3 regions of the Dietzia sp. 111N12-1 genome follow, and region 1 is predicted to be linked to each of the others. Evidence: riboswitches for the same ligand, from Rfam matches in the RefSeq annotation. Region 1 holds a riboswitch; each other region holds the start of a gene.
What was found. Region 1 has a riboswitch for thiamine pyrophosphate ahead of AYO52_RS10985 (3-oxoacyl-ACP reductase). Riboswitches for the same ligand answer to the same signal wherever they lie in the genome.
Positions count from the first base shown of each region.

Region 2: it holds a riboswitch for thiamine pyrophosphate, as region 1 does, so the genes downstream of both, thiC (phosphomethylpyrimidine synthase ThiC) here and AYO52_RS10985 (3-oxoacyl-ACP reductase) in region 1, are expected to answer to the same signal.
Region 3: it holds a riboswitch for thiamine pyrophosphate, as region 1 does, so the genes downstream of both, AYO52_RS16515 (ABC transporter ATP-binding protein) here and AYO52_RS10985 (3-oxoacyl-ACP reductase) in region 1, are expected to answer to the same signal.

Region 1 is NZ_LSSV01000038.1:231,570-241,113, forward strand. Features, by position in the region: gene cysC (adenylyl-sulfate kinase) at 1-307, opposite strand, end outside; gene cysD (sulfate adenylyltransferase subunit CysD) at 307-1,224, opposite strand; gene AYO52_RS10950 (IclR family transcriptional regulator) at 1,391-2,329, shown strand; gene AYO52_RS10955 (SDR family oxidoreductase) at 2,550-3,488, opposite strand; gene AYO52_RS10960 (hypothetical protein) at 3,622-3,846, shown strand; gene AYO52_RS10965 (response regulator transcription factor) at 4,012-4,656, opposite strand; gene AYO52_RS10970 (histidine kinase) at 4,653-6,005, opposite strand; gene AYO52_RS10975 (ABC transporter) at 6,029-6,775, opposite strand; gene AYO52_RS10980 (ABC transporter ATP-binding protein) at 6,772-7,803, opposite strand; gene AYO52_RS10985 (3-oxoacyl-ACP reductase) at 7,920-8,684, opposite strand; TPP riboswitch at 8,775-8,872, opposite strand; gene AYO52_RS10990 (hypothetical protein) at 8,983-9,438, shown strand; partial or broken gene AYO52_RS10995 (LLM class flavin-dependent oxidoreductase) at 9,482-9,544, opposite strand, start outside.
Region 2 is NZ_LSSV01000082.1:35,919-45,462, reverse strand. Features, by position in the region: gene AYO52_RS15500 (alkaline phosphatase D family protein) at 1-1,104, shown strand, start outside; gene thiE (thiamine phosphate synthase) at 1,123-1,896, opposite strand; gene thiO (glycine oxidase ThiO) at 1,937-3,184, shown strand; gene thiS (sulfur carrier protein ThiS) at 3,338-3,538, shown strand; gene AYO52_RS15480 (thiazole synthase) at 3,609-4,388, shown strand; gene AYO52_RS15475 (DUF1707 domain-containing protein) at 4,443-5,096, opposite strand; gene AYO52_RS15470 (ABC transporter ATP-binding protein) at 5,184-6,098, shown strand; gene AYO52_RS15465 (ABC transporter permease) at 6,095-6,859, shown strand; gene thiC (phosphomethylpyrimidine synthase ThiC) at 6,950-8,656, opposite strand; TPP riboswitch at 8,654-8,768, opposite strand; gene AYO52_RS15455 (GNAT family N-acetyltransferase) at 8,844-9,140, shown strand; gene AYO52_RS15450 (CD225/dispanin family protein) at 9,265-9,544, shown strand, end outside.
Region 3 is NZ_LSSV01000093.1:98,493-108,036, reverse strand. Features, by position in the region: gene AYO52_RS16550 (MFS transporter) at 167-1,486, shown strand; gene AYO52_RS16545 (HAD family hydrolase) at 1,505-2,182, opposite strand; gene AYO52_RS16540 (TIGR03557 family F420-dependent LLM class oxidoreductase) at 2,316-3,305, shown strand; gene AYO52_RS16535 (isochorismatase family protein) at 3,384-4,013, opposite strand; gene AYO52_RS16530 (GlxA family transcriptional regulator) at 4,132-5,085, shown strand; gene AYO52_RS16525 (ABC transporter substrate-binding protein) at 5,205-6,275, opposite strand; gene AYO52_RS16520 (ABC transporter permease) at 6,272-7,051, opposite strand; gene AYO52_RS16515 (ABC transporter ATP-binding protein) at 7,048-7,821, opposite strand; TPP riboswitch at 7,870-7,967, opposite strand; tRNA gene AYO52_RS16510 (tRNA-Arg) at 8,107-8,179, opposite strand; gene AYO52_RS16505 (cytochrome c oxidase assembly protein) at 8,289-9,544, shown strand, end outside.

The sequences.
Region 1 (9,544 bases):
CGTCGATCGTGATGCCCTGCTCCCGCTCGGACCGCAGCCCGTCGGTGAGCAGCGCGAGGTCGGTGTACTCGTCGCCCCGCTTGGCGGAGGTGGCCTCGATGGAGGCGAGCTGGTCCTCGAAGATGCCCTTGGAGTCGAACAGCAGCCGACCGATGAGGGTCGACTTGCCGTCGTCGACGGAGCCGGCGGTGGCGATGCGCAGCAACTGGGCCTGGTCGGACATGGTGTGGCCGGTCTCCACGGTGGCGGCCTCGGGGTTCGGGACCGCGGTGGTGGGGGCCGAACCGGCGGTGGTCGGGGTGCTCATCAGAAGTAGCCCTCCTTCTTGCGGTCTTCCATTCCGGCCTCGGAGATCCGGTCGTCGGCGCGGGTCGCGCCGCGCTCGGTGACGCGGGTGCCCGCGACCTCGGCGACGACGGCGGCGTTGTCGGCGGCGTCGGACTCGACGCAGCCGGTGCAGGTGGCGTCGCCGACGGTGCGGAAGCGGACCAGTTCGGTGCGGGCCTCCTCGCCGGGCAGCGTCTCGAGGAACCGGGTGTTGGCCAGGAGCATGCCGTCGCGCTCGATGACCTCACGCTCGTGGGCGTAGTAGATCGGCGGCAGGTCGATGTCCTCGCGCTCGATGTACTGCCAGATGTCCAGCTCCGTCCAGTTGGACAGCGGGAAGACCCGGATGTGCTCGCCCTTGCGGTGGTTGCCGTTGTAGAGCTTCCACAGCTCCGGGCGCTGCGCGCGGGGGTCCCAGGCGCCGAACGCGTCACGGAACGAGAAGACGCGCTCCTTGGCGCGGGCCTTCTCCTCGTCGCGGCGGGCACCGCCGAAGACCGCGTCGAAGCGGTTCTCCTGGATGCCGCGCAGGAGGGCGGTGGTCTGCAGCCGGTTGCGGCTGGTGCCCGGACCGGTCTCCTCGACCACGCGGCCGGCGTCGATGTCGTCCTGGACGTGGGAGACGAGCAGCTGGACGCCGGTCTCCGCCACGACCCGGTCGCGGTACTCGATCACCTCGTCGAAGTTGTGTCCCGTGTCCACGTGCATGAGCGGGAACGGCATCGGCGCGGGCCAGAAGGCCTTGCGGGCGAGGTGGAACATCACCACCGAGTCCTTGCCGCCGGAGAAGAGCATCCCCGGGCGTTCGAACTGCGCGGCTACCTCGCGGAAGATGTGGACGGACTCCGCCTCGAGCGCGTCGAGATGCGAGAGCGTCACCGCCGACCTCGTCGTCATGCGACCTCCAGTGTCGTGGACCGTCCGGGGTACCGGGCGGCTGACGGCAGACAGATCTGTCTGCCATCGGGCATCCGCACCATCGTGCGCCCGCCGAGCCGCGATATGCACCTCGGCGAGGGCATCTGGCATGCCCCTGTCGAATAACAGGCATACCCTGTCGACTATGCGACACGAACCGACCCATCGGGCGCTCTCGGTGATCGAGGCCCTCGCGAACGACGGCCCTCCCCTGCCCCTGGCCGAGCTCGCGCGCGTCGCCGGCGCCAGCCGGTCGACCCTCCACGCGGTGCTCTCCGAGATGGAGTCCCAGGCCTGGGCGGAGAAGGTCGGCGGCGGGTGGCGTGCCGGGCCGAGACTGCGCGAGGTGGGCACGGCGCTGGGCGCCGAGGTCGATCTCGTCCGGGCGGCCCGCGAGCCCCTCGAGGCCCTGGCCGACGCCACCGGCATCGCCGCCGTGGTCTTTGAGCTCCGCGACGGGATGGCCGAGGTCGTGGACTCGGTCGGTGCCGGCATGCGCACCGCCTCCCGGGAGGTCATGCCCGTCGGTCATGTGGTCCCGGTGCGTGCGCCCTTCGCCCGCGAACTGGCGGCCCGCCTCCCCGTGGTCGAGCAGCGCCGCTGGCTCGCCGACTCCGCGGGGCTCACCCCCGCCGCACGGGATCGACTCGAGACTGTCCTGCCGCAGATCGCGCGACGCGGGTGGTCGATCGAGCGACTGACCCCCGCACGACGCGAACTACTCCGGATGGCCGACTCCCTCGAGGCGTCCGGGATCGGTGCCCTGGTCCGTGACCGCGTGTCCGAACTGTTCGTGGAGCTGTCGGAACTCGACGTGACCAACGCGGAGCTCGACGCCGCCGCGGACCTGGCGGTGGCCTCGATCGCGGCACCGGTCCTGCGTGCGGACGGCCGCGCGATCGGATCGGTGGCCGTCGCCCCGGGCCGACGCATGACCGGTCGGGCCGTCGCCCGTGCCACCCGGGCGGTCAGCGCGTGCGCCGACTCGGTCTCCGCCCGGCTGGCCTCGCGCCCGGGCCGCGCCCCCGCCGTCGGCCTGCCCCCGCACCTCGTCCACCCGGCGCACGCGGCGCGCCACCCCTGAGCCCGGCCCGCCCGGCCGCCGCACTCACACCCGCCCGCCGCCACCCGGCAGACGCTCCCGCCCCGAGCCAGCAGGCGCTCCCGCGGATGGCGTCTCGCGCGAGCGCCTGCCCGGCCACAGCACAGCCGCCCGCGAACCTGGCGTCTCGCGCGCACCGCGGCTCACGCGAGACGCCAACCCGGCGGGCGGCTGCACCAACGGGCGGCTGCGCTGGGCCGGCTCAGGGCGTGGGCGCGCCTCCCGTCACCGACAGCGTGTTGCCGGTCGTGTACGAGGACTCCTCGGAGGCCAGGTAGACATACGCGCCCGCCATCTCCACCGGCTGACCGGGCCGGCCCAGCGGATTCTTCTGGCCGAAGTACGGCAGCTTCTCCGGCTTCTGCCCACCGGTCACCTGCAGCGCCGTCCAGAACGGCCCGGGCGCCACGGCGTTGACGCGGATCCCCCGGGGCGCGAGCTGCTGGGCGAGCGCCTTGGACATGGTGTTGACGGCCGCGCGGGAGGTGGCGTAGTCCACAAGGCCCGGTGACGGGGTGTAGGCCTGCACCGACGAGGTGAAGATGACACTCGCGCCCGGCTGCAGATGCCCCAGGGCCTCCTGCATCATCCAGAACGGCGCCGAGATGTTGACGTTCATCGTCTCCGCCCACTGCTCGGAGGTCAGGTCCTCGAGGTTCTCCACGTAGGTCTGCCGGGCGGCGTTGAGCACCAGCACATCGATTCCGCCGAGCCCGGCGACGGCGTCGCGGACGGTCCCCCGGGCGACCTCCTCGTCGCCCACGTCGCCGGGCAACAGCACGCACGTCCGCCCGGCCTCGCGGACAAGTCGCGCGACCTCGTCGGCGTCGGACTGCTCGGACGGCAGGTAGCCGATCGCAACATCGGCACCCTCGCGGGCGTAGGCGATCGCGATGGCCCGACCGATTCCCGAGTCACCGCCGGTGATGAGCGCCCGCCGGCCGGTGAGCCGACCGTGGCCGACATACGACGTCTCGCCGTGGTCGGCCGGCGGGTCGAGCTCGGAGGCCAGCCCGGGGACGGGCTGCGACTGCATCGGGATCTCCACCTCGTACTTGGAGGTGGGATCGACCAGGGCCGCTTCGTCCGGCTGGACGGCGTCGGGCTGGTCGGAGGGCGTGAAGGTGGGGTCGGTGCTCACTGGCGGGCCTCCTGGGTCGTGTAGCTGCATCGACGGTACGCGCGACGGGTGGCCCCCGTCCGGATGCGAGTCGACGTCGAATCCCCCACACTGCGGAGGAGAACTCAACTTCCCACGAGACGAAGGAGCAAGCATGCCCCGTTACCGCGTGATTGACCCCGAGCAGAACGTGATCGACGAGAAGGAGTTCGCCGACGACACCAAGGCCTACGACTGGTTCAAGACGGTCGAGGTCCCGGAGGATTCGCTCGGCTACGCCATGGAGGTCGACATGGACGGCAAGTGGACGCGCTTCGAGATCAACGACGGTGGCACCAACACCTCCCCCGCGGCCGACGAGGGCACCGGCATCGCCTGATCGGTCACAACACGATCTGACGCGGCCGGCCGCACCCCGCTTCACCGCGGGTCGGCCGGTTCTCGCGTTCGGGGCCGAGGTTGTGAGAACCCGCGCCCCCCGGGCGAGGTTGTGAGGACCCGCGCCCCGGGCGGTCTGGGCCGGGAAAACCACGCCCCGGGGCCGTCAGAGCCAGCCGCGCGCCTGCGCCTCCCGCGCCGCCTCGCCCCGCGTGGTGGTGTGGGTCTTGGCGATCGCCGAGGACAGGTGGTTGCGCACGGTGCCCTGCGACAGGACCAGATCGGCGGCGATGTCGGCGACGCGGGCCCCGGTCAGCGCGTGACGCAGGACGTCCTTCTCCCTGGGAGTGAGGGGGTCGGGGCCGGAGACCATCGAGTCACGGGCCAGGACCGGGTCCACGACGGTCTCGCCCGCGTTCACCTTCCGCACCGCGTCCGCCAGCTCGCCGGCGGGCGTGTCCTTGACCACGAACCCGCCGGCCCCCGACTCGAGCGCACGGCTCACATATCCGGGGCGGCCGAAGGTGGTCACGATCAGGACGCGAACGTCCGGGTGCTCCTCCCGGATCCGCCGGGTGGTGGTGATGCCGTCCCCACCCGGCATCTCGATGTCCACCACGCAGACGTCGGGCCGGAGACGTTCGACCGCCGCCAGGAGTTCGTCCCCGCGTCCGACCTCGGCGACCACGTCGATGTCCGGTTCCAGGGCGAGCAGCGCCGCGAGGCCACCCCGGACGAGCGCCTGGTCGTCGGCCAGGACGAGTCGGATCGGCGCCGCAGCGGGTGCGGAGCCGGGCACGGCCTCGCTCATCGCGCCCACCCCACTGCCACGACGGTCCCGGTCTCGTGGGTCTCGGCGCCGGGCCAGCCTTTGCCGGGTCCGGCCGCCCCGACCCCGGCCGCGGCGGCACTGCGGTCACGCACCTCGAACCGTGCGCCCGCGTCCGCGGCCCGCGCCGCGAGGCCCTCGAGCCCGCGCCCCGCCGTGCCGGTCCCTGCCGTGCCGGGCCCCTCGCCCGTGCCGGAGCCGGCCTCCCGGCGGGCGTGGATTCCCCGGCCGTCGTCGGTGAGGCGCACGCCGCCGGCGGTGAATTCGACGGTGACGCGGCGGGCCTCGGAGTGCCGGGCGATGTTGGTGCCCGCCTCCCGCAGGGTCCACGCGACGAGCACCGCGTACTGCGCGGGAACGAGATCCGGGGTGCCGTCCACGCGCACGTCCATCCCGGCGGCGCGGAGGGATCCGGTGAGGTCGGCGAGCTCACGCGCGGGATCGGCGACGCGCATCCCGGACACGGTCTGCCGCATCTCCGCCAGCGCGGTGCGGGTGAGCGTCTCGATGTTCTCCAGTTCGGCGCGGGTGATATCCGGGTCGGAGTCGAGTCGGGCCCGGGCGAGCTGGGCGCGGATGGTCAGGGCGGTGAGGGTGTGGCCGAGCACGTCGTGGAGGTCCCGGGCCATCCGCTCGCGCTCCTCCACCACCCCGAGCGCGCGCCGGTAGTGGCCCTCGCGGTCGCTGATGCCCACGGAGATGCGGGTGCCGATCATCGACAGGACCACCGGGATCACCAGGAAGCACGGGATGAGCATGGCGACGTTGCTCTCGAGCAGCGCCGCGCCACACCCGAGGACGATCAGCGCCACCGCGGCGGGCACGCTGCGCCGCAGCGGCCAGGCGGCGGCGGTGAAGCAGGCGATGAACGGCAGGAAATTGGTCGGGCCGTTGATCCCCGCGGCCGGCAGGGTTCCGAACGCGCACACCACGAGTCCGGCCAGGTAGCCGAGGCCGAGCGGCGCAGGGGTCCCGGCCGGGTGGTCGAGCCAGTTCTCGTCCGCCGCGAGCGGCGCCTCACCGCGAGACGCGAGCGGCGACTCACCACGGGCCGCGAGCGTCGACGCATCTCGGGTGGGGCGCGCCGTCCTGCGCAGGTGTAGCGGGTAGTCGCGGGTGACGGCGGGCGAGGCGAAGCCGGCGAGGTAGACGGCGGAAAAGACGGCGACGGAGGCCAGGCCCAGCACCGTGGGTGCGGTGGGCGCGCCGGAATAGACGACGGCGAGGACCGGGTAGATCAGAAAGACCTGCCAGATCAGGGAGAACAGGACATTCGGGCTGGTGAGGGCGTCCCGGACCCGGCGCCAGGTGGTTCTGCTGCCCGTCGTCATCGACCCGACCTCCCCTGCCGTCTCTAGTCCCGGCCCCGACGGCGACGCACCAGAACTGTTGCCGTCGTCCCCAGTATGAGGGCCCACGCGGTCACATTGAGCAGCGGAAGCCACAACGGGTCGGTCACGGACTCGGTCACCACCCCGCCGGTGAGCGGGAAGCGGGCCAGCGCGTTGATCCCGTACAGCGGCGTGAACCGGGCGAGCTCCAGCGCGGTCCCCGACAGCGGGATGAACAGGTTGCCGGCCAGGGCGAACAGGACCAGGCTCCCACCGGCCACGCCCAACGCGGATTCGGAGCGGAACGCCATCCCGGCGGTCAGTCCGTACCCGGCGAACACCGCCGACCCGATCCACGCCGCGGCCAGGGCCAGCACCCACGCGAGCGGCGTGGCTTCAGCCCCCGTGAGCGCGCCGACGAGCCCCACGGAGAGGACGGGCACAGCCGCCACCGTCATGGCCACGGCGGACTTGGTGATCACGAAGCCGGTGCTGCTCCACGGGGTCAACCCGAGTTGACGTCCCCAGCCCTGGAAGCGTTCGAGAGCGGCCCCGCCGCTGATCGAGGTGGTGGCGGTGACGGCGCCGTAGACGGCCATGGAGATCATGACGACCGAGCCCACGTTGCCGTGTGCGACGGGCTCGTCCCGGTAGGACTGGGCGCTGCCGAACACCAGGTACATGATGAGCGGCAGTCCGGCGATGAAGAAGATGTTGGTGATGTCGCGCAGAGTGCGGCGCAGGTCGATGGCCCAGTAGGTGGCGTTCATCGGGCGGCCTCCTGGTCGGGGTCGGTCGTGTCGGGGTCGGTGGTGTCGGGGGCTGTGGTGTCGGGTGCGGCGGTGAGGGCGACGAAGGCGTCGTCCAGCGACCGCGGGCTGATGGTGAGGTCACGGGCGGCGGTCCCGCGCAGCAGCGCGCCCGCGGTGGCGTCGCTGTCGGTGCTGGTGAGGATGACCCGGGTGGGTGTGCGTTCCACCGCGGTGACCCCGGGCAGGTCGTGGGGTGCGGGTTCACCGGGCCCGGGGGTCCAGACCGCGGTGAGGCGGGTGCCCGTGGCCATCGCACGGATCGCCTCGACCGGGCCATCGGCCACGATCCGGCCGCGGGCCATGAGCACGATGCGGTCGGCGAACGCCTCGGCCTCCTCCAGGTGGTGGGTGGCGAATAAGACGGTCGACCCGGACGTGGCCTCGGCGTGCATGGTGGACCAGAACTCACGGCGCGTGCCCACGTCCATCGCGGCGGTCGGCTCGTCGAGGATGAGCAGGTCGGGATCCGGCAGCAGCGCCAGGGCGAAGCGGAGTCGTTGCTGTTCGCCGCCCGAGCAGCGGGAGACCTTCCGGCGGCCGATCGTGGCGATCCCTGCCCGGTCGAGTACCTCGCCCACGGAGAGCGGGTCCCGGTACAGGGCCGCGATGGCCCGGACGGTCTCCTCGACCGTGAGGTCGGACAGCAGTCCCCCGGTCTGGAGGACGGCGGCGATCCGCCCGTCGGCGACGGCCTGTCTGGGGACGGCGCCGAACGCTCGGGCCCGCCCGCCGGTCGGCTCGGTGAGGCCGAGCGCGATGTCGAGGGCGGTGGTCTTGCCGGCACCGTTGGGGCCGAGCAGCGCCACCACCTCGCCGGGGTCGATCCGCAGGTCGATGCCGCGGAGGGCGTGGACCGTCTCGGCGCGAGGCCGGGTGAACGTCTGGGTCAGGTCGTGGAATTCGAGGGCGGGAGCGGGCGCGTCGGTGTCGATCACGGCGCCGACGCGGCCTGGGTCCCGGGGGCGGGTGGAGCGGTGGATAACCATGCTTCCACCCTCGCTCACCTGCGAGGACGGCCAGAAGAGCCGCCTGTCACGACTTCACCGGTGACAACTGTCATGGGTCCCGGCGTCGGCACGCGAGAGCCTCGAGCCCGGATCGGCTACCCCTTGACCAGTCCCCCGTCCACGATGAGGTTCTGCCCGGTCACGGCGCGCGCCCACGGGGAGGCGAAGAACAGCACCGCGTCGGCGAGTTCGGCCGGGGTGATCGCGCGGCGCAGCGGCGTCCCCGAGGCGATGAGGTCGAACACCTCCGCAGGCGTGGCGGCGCTCGCGTCGGTGGTGCGCAGCAGACCGCCGGAGACCATGTTCACCGTGATGCCGTCCGGCCCCAGATCGGCGGCGAGGGTGCGGGTCAGCGACAGCGCGGCGGCCTTGGCGGCGGTGTAGTCGTGGTACGGCACCACCGGGTGCTGGAACAGGTTGGTGCCGATGGTCACGATCCGCCCGAACCCCGCCTCGCGCATCCCCGGCAGCGCGGCCTGGGTCGTGGCGAGGGTGGCCTTGACCGCGCCACGCAGCTGGGAGTCGAAATCCTCCCAGGTCAGGGTCTCCGGCCGCGGCCTGGCATCGCCGTTGAACTCGAAGTCGGCCAGCGCGTTGTTGACGACCGTGCTGATCGGTCGACCGAAGTGGGCGCGGGCCGCGTCGAAGAGGGCGCGCACCTCGTCGTCGTCGGTCACGTCCGCGCGTAGTGCGACGGCGCGGTCCTCGCCGAGCTCACGGACGAGGTCGGCGGCGGCGGCCTCGCTGCGTCGATAGTTGACGACGACGAGGGCGCCCTCTCGGGAGAAGGCGCGGATGATGTCCACGCCGAGTCCGCGGGCTCCGCCGGTGACCAGGACGACCTGCTCGTTGATACGCATTCCACTCGCTTCCCGGTGGTTCCCCACGGGGAGCGCGATGCCCACCTGCCCGCCGCACGGCGACCGCACGACTGCGAGGCGACGCCGCCCGGGGCGACGAATCGACATTCCTCCGCTGGAACTACCCAGTTCAGGTTCGACGGGTGTGATCTCAGCTGTCCGGATGGGCAGCACCCCGTGTCGAGTGCGAGCCTAGGCCACCCGCGGCCGGCTGAACGCGAAGCCACACTGCCGATCTGTCCCGCGTGGCTGGACAACCGTCCTAGGATCGGCGAACGCCCCCGACGATCGGAGCCCCGTGACCACCGCCCTGCCCTCCTCGCTCGGCCGGCTGCGCGACCTGTTCTCGCAGGCCACACCGCCGACCGATCTGCCCGCCCCGGGCGACTACCTCGTCACGTTCGTCGGCCCGGCACCGCTGAGGGTGGTGGCACCGCGCGTTATCGCCCTCGGCGGGATGCCGGGCTGGCAGGGCAAGCGTTTCGCCTCCGGGGGCGGCGCGATAAACCTTGTCGACGACGACGAGGGCCGCCCGCCGCGGGAGACCCTACCGATGCGGGTGACGCTGGAGCCCTCGTGGCTCGACGGCCGGCAGGTGATCGTCTGCTCGTACGGCGCCACGAGCCCGATGCCGTGGCGCTGGGTCCGGGACGAGTTCCGCCCGCTCGACGACCGGCGCCTGATCGGTCTGACCTTCGCGGGCGGACGCTGGTCGCGGGCTGCGGCAGCGCCGCTGCTGCTCACTCGGGCCTGACCGGGGCGGGCGGCCGGGCGCGTCACAGGCCCGCCCACGGCGCCTACGCGAGGCGACGCAGACGCGGTTCGAGGTCGGATGTGAACAGGTCGAGGAAGCGTTTCTG
Region 2 (9,544 bases), on a different contig from region 1:
CTCGCCCCCGACGAGCTGGAGCGAAACGAGATGTACCGGGCGTTGCGGTCCGCCGGTTCGGACGCGGAGAGGGAGTCGCTGCTGGACGACTTCGCGCTGTCCACCGATTCCGAGCGCCGCACCGAGCAGTGGAGCTTCAAGCGTGACTTCGGTCGGGTGCGGGTGGTGATGCTCGACGTGCGGGCGTCGCGGCATCTGGACCCGCAGGACCGGCGGGTCATGGACGCCAACGAATGGCAGTGGACGCGCGAGTCCTGCCTGGACGCCGACGTGGACCACCTGGTGATCGGCTCGTCCCTCCCGGCGTTCATGCTGCCTGCCCTGCACGACCTCGAGGGCTGGAACGAGGCGGTGTCCCGCGACCAGCCCGACAAGCCGGCCACCGCGCGGGTCGGCGAATGGATCCGCCTGACCGTGGACCTCGAGCACTGGGCGGCGTTCCGTAACAGCTTCGACGACTTGGTCGGCCTGCTCACCGAGGTGGCGGCGGGCGATCACGGGCCCGCGCCCGCCTCGATCCTCCTGCTGGGCGGCGACGTGCACTGCTCGTACCTCGAGGAGGTCGACCTCACCGCCGAGCGGGTGGTGGACTCAACCACCCGCGTCCATCAGCTGGTGATGTCGCCGTTCCGCAATCCTCTACAGAAGTCGATCCGGGCGGTGAACCGTCTGTCGGTCCGCGAGCCCGTGCCCGCCCTGACGCGCCGCCTGGCCCGGGCGGTGGGGGTGCGGGAGCCCGAGGCGCGGTGGCGGGTCACCGACGGACTCTGGTTCGACAACGGGGTGATGACCCTCGTACTGCGCGGCCGCCGCGCCACGGTGCAGGTCGATCACGCCACCGTCGAGTGGCCCGCGCGCGGACTGGGCAAGGCCCTCACCCTGGTGCCGGGGCTGGCGCCGGAGTCATGGGGACGACGACGGCGAGAGGGCGATTCGCTGGGCCGTAAGCCCCGGCAGGTGTTGCGCAGGACGCTGAGCAAGGAGTTGACCGGGGAGGGCCTGTCTCCGCGGGGATCGGCTGACCGGACGGACGCGGACCGGGACGGGGCTCTCCGGGGCGGGGCTGGTCAGAGTACGGCTGTCCGGACCGAGGCCGCGCGCTAGACCGACACCGCCGACCGGCTAGGTCAGGGCCGCGCGGAGTTCGCGGGCGGCGGCGGTGGGGTCGGCGGCGCCGGTGATCGCTCGGACCACCACCACCCGGGTCGCACCCGCCGCCAGCACCTCCGGCAGGTTCGTCGCGTCGATCCCGCCGATGGCGAACCACGGCGTCCCGGCCGACCCCGCAGCCGACCCTGACCCGGCAGCCGACCCCGCAGCCGACCCCGACCCCACGGTGGTCCCTGCCGCGTGGCGCACGAGGTCCGGTCCCGGCGCGACGCGGCCCGGCTTGGTCGGCGTAGGCCACACGGGACCCGTGCAGAAGTAGTCGACCAGCGGGTTCGCCGCGGCCCTGTCGACCTCGTCCACCGCGTGGCAGGACAGGCCGAGCACCACGTCGTCTCCGACGATCCGGCGCGCCCACTCCACCGGCAGGTCGTCCTGCCCGACGTGCAGCACGTCCGCCCCGGACGCCACGGCGACGTCGGCGCGGTCGTTCACCGACAGCAGCGCCCCGTGGGAATCGCACACCTCGCGCATCACCGCCAGGGCCCGCAATTCGTGCCCGGCCTCGAGCGGCCCGAGGTCGCGTTCGCCGGCCGAGTTCTTGTCCCGCAGCTGCACGATGTCGACGCCGCCCGCCAGAGCCGCGGTGACGTCCCTGCGCAGCGCCGGGAAGTCCCCCGACCACCCCTGCTGGCGCGCCTGCTCGTCGAGGTGTCGACGCGCGTCGATGCAGAGGTAGAGACGGGCATCGGCGAGGCGGGCACGGAGGCGGTCGGCGCGGGAGGTCATGGTCACAACCGTAGGCCAGGGCCCCACTAGGCTGGGCGTCATGACCTCCCGCGCCGCCGCCGACGACGACGGCCACCGTCCCGCCGCCGACGACGGCTTCCGCCCCGGTGCCGGTGCCGGTGCCGCTGCCGCCGCCGTGGCCCGGGAGGCCGCGGATAACGGTATCGCGCGTATCGGGGCCCGGCGGCTGGCCGTGATCGGCGGCTCGGTGATCGGCCTGGCCTGCGCGTGGTCGGCCGCCAGGACCAAGCTGGCCACGGAAGTGGTGATCTACGAGCCCGACGAGTCCGGCCCCGACGGTGTGCCCGCCGCGGCCGCGGCGTGGGTGGCCGGTGGCATGCTCGCCCCGTTCAGCGAGGCCTGGCCGGGAGAGGAGGCAGTGTTCGCGCTCGGAGTGGACTCCCTGCGGCGGTGGCCGGACATGCTGGACGCCCTCGAGCCGTACGTCCCTCCCGGCCCGCCGGTCCGCACCGCCACCCACACGCACATGCTGGCCGTGGACGAGGCCGACGCCCGTGACCTCGACATGGCCATGGAGTGGGCCGCCCGCCAGCCGGACTCCACCGACGCCGACCTGCGCCGAATCACCCGGCGTGAGCTGCGCGAGGCCGAGCCGTCCCTGGCCCGCGTCGCCCGCGCCGCCTATCGCATGGACTCCGAGGGGGCCGTCGACAACCGCGTCCTGCTGGCCGCCCTGACCCGCGCCTGCCGCGCCGAGGGTGTGAGGTGGGTGCGCAGCGCGGTGACCTCGCTCGACGACGTCGACGCGGACCGCATCGTCCTGGCCGCAGGTTCCGGGTCCGCCGAACTGGCGGGGCTGCCGGTGCGCCCGGTCAAGGGCGAGGTGCTCCGGCTACGCGCCCGGCCCGGCTGCGAGGACCCGCCCCGGGGAGTGGTGCGGGCGTTCGTCCGCGGGCGACCGCTGTACCTGGTCCCGCGCGACGGTGGTCTGGTCGTGGGCGCCACGCAGTACGAACACGGCGACGACCGGCAGGTCACCGTCGCCGGGGTGCGCGACCTGCTCGCCGACGCCGAGACGATCTTCCCCGGGATCGGGGAGTACGAGTTGGCCGAGGCGATCGCCGGGCTCCGGCCGATGTCACCGGACAACCTGCCGTTCCTCGGCGCCGACCCGACGGGCCCGCGCGTGATCCACGCCACCGGGCACGGCCGCAACGGCATCGCGCTCACCCCGGTGACCGTCGCGGCGGTCTGGGCGGCACTGCACGCGGTGCGCGGTCCGGCGGCGGCGCGTGCGGCCGCTCCCGACCGCTTTGCCCGCGGGTGAGCCCCGGGTGCCGGGCGCCGTGGGGCCCGGGTGCCGGTCGCTGTGGGCCCACCGCATCGACGTCGCCGGGGACCCCGCGCCGGCGACTACGGGCACCCCGCGCCGGCGACTACGGTGGAGACGTACAGCCGCGACCCGGAACTAGGAGGGCCCATGATCGTCACGGTGAACGGGGAGGACCGCACCCTGGCCGACGGCGCGACCGTCCGCGCACTCGTCACCGAGCTGGACCTGCCCGACGAGGGCGTCGCCATCGCCGTCGACGGCGTGGTGGTACCCAGCTCGGGCTGGGGCGACGCCCTGCTCGGTGCGGGCGCGGAGATCGACGTCCTCACGGCGGTCCAGGGTGGCTGACCCGACCTCGGCCGCGACCCCGGTTCGCGGCGTCGCAGGGCCGTCCGCGTACCCGTCTGACGTCGCCGCGGTGCTGGACTCGCCCCTGGTGATCGCGGGCGAGGAGATCTCCTCGCGGCTCATCACGGGCACCGGCGGCGCCGGCAACCAGGAGGTCCTGCGCGAGGCACTGATCGCCTCGGGCACCGCCCTGACCACCGTGTCGATCCGCAAGGTCGACCTGCGGTTGGGCATGGACGGCGCCGGCGGACTCGGGCTGCTCGGGATGCTGAAAGAGCTCGGCATCCGCCCGTTGCCCAACACCGCCGGTTGCCGGTCCGCCAGCGAGGCCGTGAAGACCGCCCGGCTCGCGAGGGAGGCGCTGGGCACGAACTGGGTCAAGCTCGAGGTGATCGCCGACGAGCGCACGCTCCTGCCCGACGGGGTGGAGTTGGTGGAGGCCGCAGAGGACCTGGTCGACGACGGTTTCGTCGTCCTCCCCTACACCACCGACGACCCGGTCCTGGCCCGCCGACTGGAGGACGTGGGCTGCGCTGCGGTCATGCCCCTGGGCGCGCCGATCGGCACCGGGCTGGGCATCTGCAACCCGCACAACCTGGAGATGATCGTCGAGCGCGCCGGGGTCCCGGTGATCTGCGACGCGGGGATCGGCACCGCCTCCGACGCCGCACTCGCCATGGAGCTCGGCTGCGACGGCGTCCTGCTCGCCACCGCCGTCACCCGGGCGGAGAACCCGCCGCTCATGGCCGCCGCGATGCGCGAGGCCGTCCGGGCCGGGCGCGCCGCCCGCCTCGCGGGGCGGATCCCCAAACGCTTCTGGGCGCAGGCGTCCAGCCCGCCGGTCGACTGAGGCCCTACCGGCCGCCCGACAGCATGCGCGACCCGCCCGCCACCCCGCCGGCGGTCAGTCCTCGCTGCGCGGCACCCGCCGCACGCCGATCCCGCCCATGAGCGCCAGCCCGGCGACCCGGATGACCGGGGCGCCGGGCGGGGCCTGGCGGACCGGGCGCGGGTCCGGCTTCCAGTGCCCCGACTCCTCGCCGAATCCGCCCATCAGGCCGATCCCCTCGACCTCCACCCGCACGTCGTCGGGGACGTAGATGTCGATGCCGCCCATGATCGCGAACGCCCGGATCGTCGTCTCGTGGGACTGCAACGAGGCACCACGCAGGTCGATCTCGATGCCGCCCATTAGCGCGAACGCGGTGTGCACGGAGGGAAGGGTCCACGCCCCCGCCCGCTCGACGCCTCCCATGATCGCCAGCGAGGAGGCGGGCCCGCTGGCCCCGGTGACGCGACGCGCCGGGGCCCCGTGCGGCCGGGTCGCGGGCGTCGAGTCGTGCTCGTGGTGGGCGATCGGCAGGTCGTGCGTCAGCTCGATGAGCTCGGACCGGAACCGTGCGGCGGACGCCCGCGAGGTCCGGTCAGCGAATTCGGCGAGCGTGAGCCTCCCCTCCGAGAAGGACTCCTGGAGGAGCCTGGCGGTGGCGTCGCGCTCGGCGTCGGAGGCGCGGACCGACGGCAGGTGGCGATCCGGCTCGCGCATGGCGTCATCCATGGTCACGAGCCTAGTACTGCACTACCTGTACGCGGGCTGAGTAGGTGGACGCACGCTGCCCGCACCCCGGCAGGCAGACTGGGGTCCATGATCGAGGTACGGAATCTCACCAAGCGCTTCGGCGCCTCCACCGCCGTGGACGACCTCAGCTTCGAGGTCCGTCCCGGCGTCGTCACCGGATTCCTCGGCCCGAACGGCGCCGGCAAGTCCACGACGATGCGGATGATGGTCGGTCTCGACACCCCCACGTCCGGGCAGGCACTGATCAACGGCACCCCGTACCGCGAGTTGGATCGCCCCGCCCACAAGGTGGGCTGTCTACTCGACGCGTCCTGGACCCACGCCAACCGTTCCGCCGGCGCGCACCTGAGGATGGTCGCCGCGGCGGGCGGGGTGGCCCCGGGCCGCGTCGACGAGGTGCTCGGCCTGGTCGGCCTCACCGACGTCGCCGGCCGCAAGGTCGGCGGATACTCGCTCGGCATGCGCCAGCGACTCGGTCTGGCCACCGCCATGCTCGGCGACCCCGAGGTCCTGCTGTTCGACGAGCCCGTCAACGGACTCGACCCCGAGGGGATCCTGTGGATCCGCCGTTTCATGCACGCGCGCGCCGCAGAGGGCCGCACCGTGCTCGTCTCCTCGCACCTGCTGTCGGAGATGGCGCAGACCGCCCAGGACCTCGTCGTGATCGGCCGCGGCAAGCTGCGCGCGCAGACCTCCGTCGAGGAGTTCCTGGACGCCGCCACATCCTCGGTGGTGTTGCGCACCCCGCACGTCGACGAGTTCACCGCCGCCGCGCGCGATGAGGGCATCGAGGCCACGTTCGACGCGGAACAGGGTGTCTTCCTCATCCAGAACCTCCGCGCGCCGCAGGTCGGCGATGTCGCCGCCAGCCTGGGGATCACCGTCCACGAACTGCACGAGAAGCGGGCGTCGCTGGAGGAGGCCTTCATGGCCCTCACCGACCAGGACGTCGAGTACCACGGTCAGGAGTCCACCCGATGAACCAGTTGAAGTCCGAGTGGATCAAGGTCACCACCACCAAGAGTGCCTACTGGCTGTACGCGATCGGCATCGGCCTGGCAGTGGTGCTCGCGGTGGTCATCGGCCAGTTCGAGCAGCCCGCCACAGGGGACCCGATGGCCGGTGCGCCCGGCGGCGGCAGTGACCCGCTGTTCGCGATCCTCGGCGTCAGTGCGTTCACCGTCCTGCTGGCGTGGATCGCCGCGATCGTCGGTGTGACCGGCGAGTACCGCTATCACACCATCAAGGCCACGTTCCTGACGACGCCGTCGCGCTGGCCTGCCATCGTGGCCAAGACCGCCCTGTTCACGGTGCTGTCGATGGTGGTCACAGCCGTCGCGGTGATCCTCGCCCTCCTCGTGGCCGGGGCGCTCTCCGGCAACGAGGGCTGGACCCCGTTCTCCGGAGACGGGCTGACCTACCTGTGGCGTTTCCCCGTCTACGCCGCACTGGGAACGATCGCGGTGACGGGCCTGGCGTACATCATGCGCAACGCCGCCGGCACGATCTCCCTGTTCCTGGTGTGGATACTGGCTCTCGAGGGCATGGTCTCGTTGATCCCGCGGGTCGGCGAGGACATCGCCGCCTGGATGCCGTTCGCCAACGGTGACTTCTGGACCCAGGGCGAGACCGTCCGCGGGTACATCACGTGGGGCGAGTGGCCGGCGTTCGCCTGGTTCGCGGCCGTGTGCGTGGCTCTGTGGGTCGTCGGGGTGCTGATGACGCTGCGCCGAGACGCCTGAGCTCGGTCGGCCGATCCGACCTACTGAGCACCGACGTCCCGGCCCGTCGGGCGCGGTGGGGACCGGCGCGGCCCTCGCCGCCGGTGAGAACTACGACTCGGTGATCGGCAGGTAGACGCGGCCACCGAGTTCGGAGAATTCGGCCGACTTCTCCGCCATCCCCGCCTCGATCGCCTCCACCGTTTCCATCCCGTGCTCCGCGGCGTAGTCGCGGATGTCCTGGGAGATGCGCATCGAGCAGAACTTCGGACCGCACATCGAGCAGAAGTGCGCGGTCTTCGCCGGCTCCGCGGGCAGCGTCGCGTCGTGGTACGCCAGGGCGGTGTCCGGGTCGAGGGCCAGGGCGAACTGGTCCCGCCAACGGAACTCGAACCGGGCGGTACTCAGCGCGTCATCGCGGGCCTGCGCACCCGGATGCCCCTTGGCCAGGTCCGCCGAGTGCGCGGCGATCTTGTAGGTGATCACACCGGTCTTGACGTCGTCCCGCTCGGGCAGGCCCAGGTGCTCCTTGGGCGTGACGTAACACAGCATCGCCGTGCCCGCCTCGGCGATGCGGGCAGCGCCGATCGCGGACGTGATGTGGTCATAGCCCGGCGCGATGTCCGTGGCGAGGGGGCCCAGCGTGTAGAATGGGGCCTCCTCGCACCACTCCTCCTCGAGGCGCACGTTCTCCACGATCTTGTCCATCGGCACGTGACCGGGACCCTCGATCATCACCTGCACGCCGTGGCTCTTGGCGATCCCGGTGAGCTCCCCGAGCGTGCGCAGTTCGGCGAACTGCGCCTCGTCATTGGCGTCGGCGATCGACCCCGGCCGCAGACCGTCACCGAGGGAGAACGTCACGTCGTAGCGGGCGAGAATCTCGCACAGTTCCTCGAAGTGGGTGTAGAGGAACGACTCGCGGTGGTGCGCCAGGCACCACGCCGCCATGATCGATCCGCCACGCGACACGATCCCGGTGACCCGCTTGGCCGCCAGCGGGACATAGCGCAGCAGCACTCCGGCATGGACGGTCATGTAGTCCACGCCCTGCTCGCACTGTTCGATGACGGTATCACGGTACAACTCCCAGGTCAGACGGGCCGGGTCGCCGCCCACCTTCTCCAGTGCCTGGTAGATGGGCACGGTGCCCACGGGGACGGGGGAGTTGCGCAGGATCCACTCCCGCGTCTCGTGGATGTCCCGGCCGGTGGACAGGTCCATGATGGTGTCCGCGCCCCACCGGGCGGCCCACACCATCTTCTCGACCTCTTCGGCGATCGAACTGGTGACCGCCGAGTTGCCGATGTTGGCGTTGATCTTGGTGAGGAAGCGCTTGCCGATGATCATCGGCTCGCTCTCCGGATGACGATGGTTGGCCGGGATGATCGCCCGCCCGGCGGCGACCTCCGAACGCACCACCTCGACATCGATTCCCTCCCGCACGGCGATGAACCGCATCTCCGGGGTTGTCAGGCCCGCCCGGGCCCAGGCCAACTGCGTCCGGACGGGAGTGGGGTTCTCCGGCGAGGCGGGGACAGGTCCGGGGTGGGACCACTCGCGGCGGGTCGGCGGGAGGCCCGCGCCCAGGTCATGGCAGTCGGCCGGGTCCGCGTACGCGGTATATGGGCCGGAGGTGTCGTAGACGTCGAACGTCGTGCCGTCGGTGAGCGCGATCCGGCGCACGGGTACGCGCTGGCCGTCACCGAACTCACCGGGCACCTCGAGATGAGCCTTACTGCTGGAATGGATGGGGCCGCACGTCACGGCGTCGATCGGGGTGCCGTCGGTGCCGTCGGCGAATAAAGCTGTGCCCATGGTGTTTCCTGATCTCCCTACGCCGGCATGATCCGGACAGGTTCTACGGTCGACGACCCGGCTGGTCGTCCTCTCAGCCCGCGCATCGAAGCGGACTCCCGTGTGGACGAGTATGTGATTGTGCCGGGGCGAGCGTAACCCGACGAGTAGCATCGCGGGTGGAACACGCCCTGCCGAAGGAGTTCTGATGTCCCCTGTAACGTCGCTCAAGCTGGTCCACAACACCGATAGAGACCGCTTCGAACTGTGGGACAGCGAGACCTTCATGGGTCTCGTCGGTTACGAGAAGGACGGCGACGTCTACATCCTGCTCCACACCGTGATCGAGGAGCGGTACGGACAGCAGGGGATCGCGCGATTGCTGGTCAGCCTGGTGCTCACCCGCATGCGGCTCGACGAGCTCAAGATCCGGCCGGTCTGCAGCTACGTGCGGCGGTTCCTTGTTCGCTTCCCGGAATATCAGCTCCTGGTCGCCCAGCCGTGACAGACGCGGGGCGGTGACCGTGGCCCGCGGTGACCATTGTCAGCCGGCCGACGAGCGGCTGAGAAGGGGCCGGGGGAGCGGGACGTAGTCTGACCCCAGACGACCAGCTACCCGGAGGACCCCCATGACCTACCCGCCCCAGGGGAACACTGCCGACGGCGACTCGACCGGTGGCGACGATGCGAGTCGGGGCTCCTACGGCCAGAACCCGTACGGGCAGGGCACCTACAGCCAGGGCACATACGGCCAGGGCACATACGGACAGAGTCCGTACAGCCAGGGCTCGTACGGACAGACCGACTACGGCGCGCAGACCCCGACCGGCTACGGCGCGCAGACCCCGTCCTTTGCCGGGGCGGGCGGGTACGGGACCACCTCGGGAGCTCACCCCGGCCCGCCGTCGA
Region 3 (9,544 bases), on a different contig from region 1:
GGGTGTGGCAGCGCTGACCTTACCCGCGTGCCGCCCTCCGGAGCGTGGTGGAGGTCCTAGCCTGATCGGCGTGAGCAGCATCGGAACACCGCCCCCGTCAGCGACCACCTCGTCGTCGTCACCATCGCGCCGTGGCGTCGCCCGCGGGCAGGTCCTGGCGTGGGGGATGTGGGACTGGGGGTCGGCGGCGTTCAACGCGGTGATCGTCACCTTCGTGTTCTCCGTCTACCTGACCGACTCGGTGGGCGCGGATCTCGACGGGCCGTTCTCGGCGGCCACGTGGCTGTCGATCTCCATCGCCGTGGCCGGGCTGGTCATCGCGCTCACCGCGCCGGTGATGGGGCAGCGCGCCGACCGCGGGGGCCGGCGTCGCCGCGCGCTGGGCCTCTGGACCTACGCGACGGTGCTGCTCACGGCGCTGATGTTCCTCGTCGACTCCGACGCGCCGTACCCGTGGTTCTTCGTCGGTCTGGCGCTGCTGGCGGTCGGGTCGATCACGTTCGAGTTCGCCGAGGTCGCGTACTTCGCGATGCTGCGCCAGGTCTCCACGCCGTCCACCGTCGGCCGCGTGTCCGGCTTCGGCTGGGCGATGGGGTACTTCGGCGGGATCTTCCTGCTGCTCGCGGCGTTCGTCGGCTTCATCTACGGCGACGGCCCCGTGCGCGGGGTGTTCGGCATCACCACCGACGGTGGCCTCAACGTGCGACTGGTCTGCCTCGTCGCCGCCGTGTGGTTCGCACTCTTCGCGCTGCCGGTGCTGCGGTCGGTGCCCGAGCACCGCCCGGGGGCGGGGAGGAGCGACGACGACGCCCTCGACAGCGACGACGACGAGCCCGGCTTCCTCGAGTCGTACCGCATCCTCTGGCGCGACCTCAAGGCTCTCTGGCGGCGGGATCCGCGGACCGTGAGGTTCCTCCTCGCGAGCGCGATCTTCCGGGACGGGCTGGCGGGGGTGTTCACCTTCGGGGCGATCCTGGCCGTGACGGTCTACGGACTCGCCCCGGGGGACGTCCTGATCTTCGGCGTCGCGGCCAACGTGGTCGCGGCGCTGGGGGCGGCGGTCGCGGGACTGATCGACGACACGGTGGGACCCAAGGCCGTGATCATCGGGTCGCTGGTGGCGATGATCGCGACCATGACCGTCCTGCTGGTCGTGGACGGCACGGGCATGTTCTGGATCTTCGGGCTGCTGATGTGCCTGTTCGTGGGGCCCGCGCAGTCCGCGTCCCGGTCGTTCCTGGCCAGGCTCGCCCCGCCCGGCGGCGACGGCCAGATGTTCGGCCTCTACGCCACCACCGGCCGTGCGGTCTCGTTCCTCGCGCCGGCGCTGTTCGGGCTGTTCACGTGGGCCTTCTCCGCGGACCGCGCGGGCATCGCCGGGATAGGGCTGGTGCTGCTGGTGGGGCTGCTCCTGCTGCTGCCGGTGCGCACCCCGAGCCGCGCCGAGGCGGAGAGCACCTGGGAGGACGCGGAGCCCGCACGCTGAAAGGGCCGGGGAGTGCGGTCAGAGCCGGCCGGCGTTCAGCAGGTCCAGCACCGCGGCGGCGTCGTCGACGATCTCCGAGAACCCGGCGGCGCGGAACTCCGAGTCGCCGATGCCGCCCGTGCGCACCGCGACCGAACGTATGCCCAGCTTGGTCGCCGCGATCGCGTCCCAGGTCGCGTCGCCGACCATGACGGCATCCGCGGCGTCGACACCGGAGCGCTCCAGGGCGATCTCGACGATCGTGGGATCGGGCTTGGCCCGGTCGACGTCCTCACCGGTCGTCACGGCGTCCACGTAGTCGTCGATGTCGAGCAACTCGCGGGCCTCGGCGAACTCCGACGGCGGCGCGGACGTGGCCAGCACAGTGATCCACCCCTGCTCCTTGGCGCCGCGCACGAGGTCGCGGGCACCGGGGAGCACCCGCAGCGACTCGGCCTGTTCGGCGTAGTACTCACCGTGCAGGTCCTTGGCCCGGCCCGCGATGCTCTCGCGCTCCTCGTCGTCGTCGATCCCCGCGATATCGAGCAGCTCCTCCACGATCGTCGAACCGTCCTTGCCGATCCGACGGTGGACGTCCACGAACGGCACCGGCGCACCGGCCTCGGCGAGAGCGCGGACCCAGGTCCAGACATGCACGTAGGTCGAATCCACGAGAGTGCCGTCGACGTCGAGGAGAAGAGCGCGCTGGGTAGTCATGTGTTCGACGGTGCCGCGCCCCGGGCCGGGCGGCAACCGCTTGGGGGTGTAGGGAGCCAGGCACGTGCGGCGGCGTCGATCCGACGCGGGGACCGGTGGCATCGCGGGACGGCCGCGCGCACGATCGATAGGCATGACGCGATTCGGATACACCCTCATGACCGAACAGTCCGGCCCCAAGGAACTCGTGCGCTACGCGGCCAAGGCCGAGCAGGCGGGGTTCGACTTCGAGGTGGCCTCGGACCACTACTTCCCCTGGCTCAGCTCGCAGGGGCACGCGCCGTACGTGTGGAGCGTGCTCGGGGCGGTCGCGCACGTCACCGAACGGGTCGACCTGTGCACCTACGTGACCTGCCCGATCCTGCGCTACCACCCGGCCGTGGTGGCGCAGAAGGCCGCGACGATGCAGATCATGTCCGACGGCCGGTTCATGCTCGGCATCGGCGCGGGGGAGAACCTCAACGAGCACGTCGTGGGGCAGCGCTGGCCGTCGGTGGACGAGCGCCACGAGATGACCGTCGAGGCGCTGGAGATCATCCGCGAACTGTTCGACGGCGGGTTGGTCACCTACTCGGGCGAGCACTTCCGCGTGGACTCCGCCCGACTGTGGGACCTACCCGATAAGCGCGTGCCGATCGGCGTGGCCGCCGGCGGCGAGAAGGCCCTCGCGCACCTCGGACCGCTGGGCGACCACCTCATCGCCACCGAGCCCGAGAGCAGCTACATCGAGAAGTGGAACGGCCTCGAGGGCCAGACCCGGATCGGTGACGGCGCCCGCGCGATCGCACAGATCCCCATCAGCTGGGACCCCGACTCGGAGTCCGCCGCCGTCGAGCGCGCGCACGACCAGTTCCGGTGGTTCGCCGGCGGGTGGGCCATGAACTCCGACCTGCCCACCACCGCCGGGTTCGCCGCCGCCACCCAGTTCATCCGCCCCGAGGACGTGGGGGAGCAGCTGGCGTGCGGGCCCGACCTCGACGCGATCGTCGAGAAGGTGCGGCCCTACTGGGAGGCCGGGTACACCGACATCGCGCTGATCCAGATCGGCGACTCCACCCTCGACCGGTTCCTCGAGGAGGCCGCCGAGCCGCTGCTGGCGCGGCTGCGGGAGGCCGCGGGCTGATCGCGGGGCCACGCAGTGGCTGTCCGGCCGCCCGGGGCGAGTGCCTCGGTCGGCCGGGCCCTTCGCGACGTCCCGCGGTCAGTGCTCGGCGCGGCCCTGCATGGCGGAACTGCCCAGATCGCTGCCGGTGAGCTCGGCCCCAGACGAGACGGACTCGACCCAGGCGTCGGTCGTGGCGACCGCGGCGAGATTCGAGTTGAGCACTGCCATCAGCGTCTCGTGGACCTGCTGTGCCGGGACCGACCCGGCGGAGTTGGAGATGTGGATCGCACCGGTGGCGTCGGAGAGGACCTCCACGGCGATGCCCAGCGGTTCCGCGGTCACGGCGGTGCCGAGAATGCAGTTGTTGGTCATGTAGCCGACGAGCGTCACCCGGTCGACGCCCTGCTCCCGAAGCGAGTCGACCAGCCCGGTGCCGTCGAAGACGCTGGCATAACTCTTGGTCACGCGCTTCCACTGCGGCTGGAGGCGGCTCTCGAGGTCCGCGTGCAGGGACCACCCGGCGCTGCCGTTCGCGAACACCGGAGCGCCCTCCGGCAGGTCGTGCTGGACGACCACCACGGGCATGCCGGCCTCGCTCGCCGCGTCGACCGCACGGACGATCTGGGCGAGCGACTCGTCACGGGGTGGGTACTGGATCTCGAGCGGACCGTCGAAGTACTCCTGCTGTACGTCGACGACGATCAACGCGCGATTCTGCGAACTCATGTGGATCCTCCGGATAGGCGGTACGGCCGGGAACTCGGCCGTTACCCCGATCCTCGCGGACCGACCGCGCTACCGTGAGTGGCACAAAGGAACACTTTCGATGGAAATGGGCCAATCTGTGCGTATCGCCGTTCACGTGTTCGACGGCATCACGATGTTCCACCTCGCGGCGCCCCTCCTCGTCTTCGGCGAGGTGACCCGGCTCGGACTCGCGGACGGGTGGCAGGTCGACACCTGGAGCACAGACGGCGGAGACGTCCACACCGCCGAGGGGATCGTGCTCGGCGACCTCGACGGGCCCGCGACGGCGGAGCAGGCCGACATACTGGTTTTCCCCTCATGGTCTCCGGAACTCCCCGACCGGGATCCGTGCCTGTTATCGATCGTGCGTGGCGCCCATTCCCGGGGCAGCCTGGTGGCGGGGTTGTGCCTCGGTGCCTATCCCGTGGTCGCGAGCGGAGTGCTGGACGGTCGTACCGTCGTCACCCACTGGGAGGGTGCGGCGGAGCTCGCCCTGCGGTACCCGGCGGTCGACGTCCGCTCGTCCGACCTGTACATCGACCACGGGGATGTGATCACCTCCGCGGGGACGGCCGCCTCGCTCGACGCGTGCGTCCACATCGTCCGATCCCGGCTCGGTGCCGCGAAGGCCGCCGTGCTGGCCCGCCGGATCGTGGTGGCGCCGCACCGCGAGGGTGACCAGGCGCAGTACGTGGAACTGCCGGTGCCCGACGGGGGAGACGACGGGGAGATCAGGGAGACGATCGACTGGGCCCTGGCCAATCTCGACCGGCCGCTCTCGGTGGACGACCTCGCCGGACACGCCTGCATGAGCAGACGCAGCTTCGCCCGGAAGTTCCGCGCGACCACCGGCACGAGCCCCGCGCGATGGGTGCTGTCGCGTCGGCTCGACCACGCGCGGACGCTGCTCGAGACCACGACCCGCTCGATCGAGGACATCGCCCGCGACTGTGGGTTCGGCAGCGCGGTGACGTTCCGGCAGAACTTCGACAGGAAGTACTCGACGACACCGTCGTCCTACCGCGCCCGGTTCGGGGAGGCGCAGGAGTGAGTTCCACCAGGCCCGTCGCCCCGGACCATGCGGACGCGTCCCGACCGGTAGGAACGGCGCCTGCCCGGTGCGGAACGCGGCCGCAGACGTCATGGCCACGATCTGTGTGACCAGACCATCTAGCCGCCGGACAGGGGCAGGTAGTCGTTGGTCATGGCCGCGGCGCCGTCGACCTCGGTCTCCAGCAGTCCGTTGCCATGCATCCACGACGCGTAGGCCGCCCAGTCCCGGGCTGTCTGCCGCCCGAAATCCTCCTCGGGTAGAAGCGCCAGCGTGGCGTCGATCATCTTCTCTAGCATGTCGGGCTCGTAGGAGCCCTCGGTCACCGGGGTGAGGGACTCGAGGGCAATCCGGCGGTCCGCCAACGCGGCCTGCTGCCCGGCCTCGGTTCCGGTGAGGAAGTCGCCCACGCGCTCGGCATAGTCGGCGTCGCCGGCGAGCCGGTTCGGGTTCGCGATGATCACCAATTCCGCGTAGTCGGGCACCCCGAGTTCGGTGACCGGCATGATCTCGACATCGCCCCGGGCGCCGAGTTCCACGCCTTCGATGTTGCGGAACGCCCCGAAGATCGCGTCCACCTGGTCGGTGAGCAGCGACTGGTTGAGACTCTGCTGCACATTGGGGGTGGATATCGAGTCAGGATCGATTCCGGCCTCACGGGCGATGAAGTCGAGGGTCGGTTCCTGGGAGGCCAGCCCCGACAACCCCACGGTCTTGCCCTCCAGCTCGGCTGCGGAGGTGATGCCCGACTCCGTCCTGGCGATCAGGGAGGTCAAGGACGTCGGGATCAGTGCCGCGACCGAGATCACGTCGAGTCCCTGTTCGACGGCGATGAGCGTGTCGGGCTCGTAGGAGATGGCCAGGTCGACCCGCCCCAGGGACACCTCCCGGGCGGCGTCGGCCGTGTTGGACGGCGTCGTGAACGTCACGTCCACGCCGGCGTCGGTGTAGGTGCCGGTGTGCTGCGCGGTGTACAGCGCCACATGGTCGGGATTGGGGCTCCAGTCGAGCAGAACACTGACCGGGGCGTTGTCGGTGGCTCCCGACTCGGCGGCTCCGGGCGCGGCGGTGTCCGGGGCCGCCTGACACCCGGTCAGAGCCACCGTGGCTGCGGCCGCGATCGCGAGCACGCTCACCCCGGGTCGCGAGAGAGTCCGGCGTCGGATCCTGCTGGGTCGTGTGTCCGTCATGATGGGTTCCTTTCCCCGGTGGGTGTGTTCCACGGGCAGATCAGGCGTTCGAGGATGGTCACGCTGGCGAGGAGGACGCTGGACATGATCGTCAGCACCGCCACCTGGGCAAAGACGAAATCGGTCTGGAGCCGGGGGATCGCCTGGAGCATGAGGTAGCCCAGGCCGTTGGTGGAGCCGGTGTACTCGGCGAAGACGGCGGCCACCGGCGCGAAGGTGACCGAGACGCGCAACCCGGCGAAGCCGCGAGGCGCGGCGAAGGGCAGACGCACCCGCCAGAAGAGCGACCACCTGGTGGCGTGCAGGCTCCGCAGGGTGTCGATCATTCGGGCGTCGACCGAGCGGATTCCGGAGAGGAGATTGAGGGCGACCGGGAAGAAGCACAGCAGGGCCACCACGATGACCTTCGGCGCCATGCCGTAGCCGAGGGAGATCGTCAACAGTGGGCCTATCACGATGACCGGGATGGCCTGGGAGGCGACCAGCAGGGGGGTCATGGCCTGCCCGATGGTGGGCACGAATGCGCTGACGATCACCACCGCCACCGCGACGACCACTCCGAGGACCACCCCGACGACGGTCTCCGTGGCGGTCAGCAATGTGGCCGAGCCCAGCCGGTCGGGCCAGGTGGATACGAGCGAGTCGAGCACGGCGAGGGGTGAGGGAATGACGTACTCGGGCACGAGCTCGAGCGTGGTGACCGTGATCCACGCGGCGAGGACCAGTAGGAGCGTGACGCAGGCAGGGGCGGCGGACCGGAGGAGTCGCACGGTCATCGGTCGGTTCCGCCCTCGGCGAGGTGCGATTCCCGGGCCAGAGCCTGGAGCACTTCCCGGCGAACTGTGGCGAAGTCCTCGTCCCCGAGGAGGACCTCGCGGGGCCGGTCGTCGCTGAACCAACCCGACCAGGTGCGGACCACACGCGCCGGGGCGTGGGCCTCGTCTCGTGCCAACAGGACCACGCGTTCGGCGAGGAGCAGCGCCTCATCGACGTCGTGCGTGACCATGACGAGGGTGGCCGAGGTGTGGGTGATGGTGTCGCGGAGCCACTGCTGGACCTCCGCACGGGTGATCGCGTCGAGCGCACCGAGCGGCTCGTCGGCCAGCAGCACGGGTTTGCGCGCCAGCAGAGCCCGCGCGAGAGCGGCGCGCTGGCGCATGCCCGCGCTGAGGGCTGAGGGACGGGCATCGGACCAGGCGCCCAGTCCCACACGGTCCAGCATGCGCTGGGCCTCGGATCGGGCCACGCGCCGGCGCACTCGTTGGTTGCGGAGACTGATCGCGACGTTGTCGAGCAGGGACAGCCAGGGCAACAGGCTGTCGCCCTGGGGCATCAACGCGCAGGACTCCAGGCGTCGTGCGGGCCGGCGGTCATCGAGGACGGCGGCGGTCCCGGTGGTCGGTTCGACGAGGCCGGCGATCACCGACAGCAGCGTCGACTTACCGCATCCGCTGCGTCCGACAACGGCGATGTGCTCGCCTACCGGAACGGACAGGTTGAGGTCTGCGAGAACCGGGCGGAGCGCGCCCGGATAGGTGTGTCCCAATCCATTTAACGCCACTGCCGTGGTTCCTGGGCGGCTCACGAAAGCCCATGCCAGCGCATCTGACATTCCTCCGCTCGTGTGAACGAGTTCAGGTTCAGCGGGTGTGATCTCAGCCCCGTTCGGTAGGGGCACCCCGTGTCATCGAAGCTGATCTTGCGAATCAGCTCGAAGTCCGAACGTACCACCGGCACGTCTCGGGATCTGATGTGCGTCCATGGCTGGAGCGAGGCGCGGGCGGGCCGCCGTCAGTGGAGAGCGGATTGCCGGCCCGTGTCGGCATGAGTGCGCCCCCGAGAGGATTCGAACCCCTGACCAGCCGGGTAGAAACCGGATGCTCTATCCACTGAGCTACGGAGGCCTGGCGACGCGCGCGTGGGGCGTCGCCGGGAGAATGGTAACCGATCCGGGGGGTGGGTCCGACAGTGGCGAATCGGCCCGGGGGCGCCGCGGTTCCTACGATGGTGGTCATGACGTCGTCGAAGACCGCCCCCGCCACCGCCGGGCGGTTCGGAACCCGCAACATCGTCGCCCTGGTACTGCTCCTGGCGGCGGTGGCGGCCGCGGTGGTGATCCCACTGTCGGCCATGTCCGCCGAGGTGGCGCTCGAGCTGGTGGGCGTGCCCGATCCGGGTCCGCTCACCACGGCCGGCCTCCCGGCGCTCCGGTCGATCGCCGAGCTCCTCGCCGCCGTGGCCGTGGGGGCGGCGCTGTTCGCGGCGTTCTTCACCCCGCCGCAGAAGGACAAGACCCTCGACGTCGACGGTTACCGCATGCAGCAGATCTCGTCGTGGGCGAACATCGCCTGGGCGATCGCCGCGGCACTGCTCATCCCGCTGACCCTGTCGGACGTCTCCGGGCGCACCTTCCTCCAGTCGCTCCCGCCGGACCAGTGGTTGGTCGCGATCAACCAGATCGACATCGCGTCCTCGTGGCGGTGGGCCGCGATCATCGCGCTGGTCGCCGGGATCGGGCAGCGACTCACGCTGAGCTGGCGCTGGTCGGTCATCTGGCTCGGCGTCACCGCCCTCTCGCTGCTTCCGGTCGCGGCCACGGGCCACGCCTCGGGTAGCACCGCGCACGACCTGGCCACCAACTCGCTGATCATCCACCTGTTCGGCGCCGCCTTCTACATCGGCGGGCTCGTCGCGGTGATTGCCCACACGTGGCGCGGCGGCTCGCGCGTCGCCCTGGCCCTGCGCCGCTACTCGGTGGTGGCGACGGTCGCGATCGTCGCCCTCGGGTTCACGGGCGTGATCAACGCGCTCGTCCGCCTGCACCCGGGTGACCTTCTCACCTCCACCTACGGACTGTTGGTGGTGTCCAAGGCGTTGGCGCTGTGCCTGTTGGCGCTGTTCGGTCTGGCGATCCGCCGCTGGATCATCGCCAAGATCGAGTCGACGGGGGCCAACGCGCCGGTCGACCGGCCCACGCTGCTGCGGATCATCGTGGTGGAGGCCGTCGTCATGGCCGGCACCCTGGGTCTGTCGGTCTCTCTCGGCCGCACCCCGCCGCCGGCGCCGCTGTACGTGCCCACGAGGCAGGAGGCGCTACTGGGCTTCGAGTTGCCCGGGCCCTTCTCGTTCGGAACGGTCTTCGGCACCTGGCGCTTCGACCTGGTCCTGGGGCTGGCCGCGGTGGTCCTGCTCGGCCTGTACCTCTGGGGCCTGGTGCGCCTGCGCCGCCGCGGGGACGCCTGGCCGCTGAGCCGCACCGCGTTCTGGGT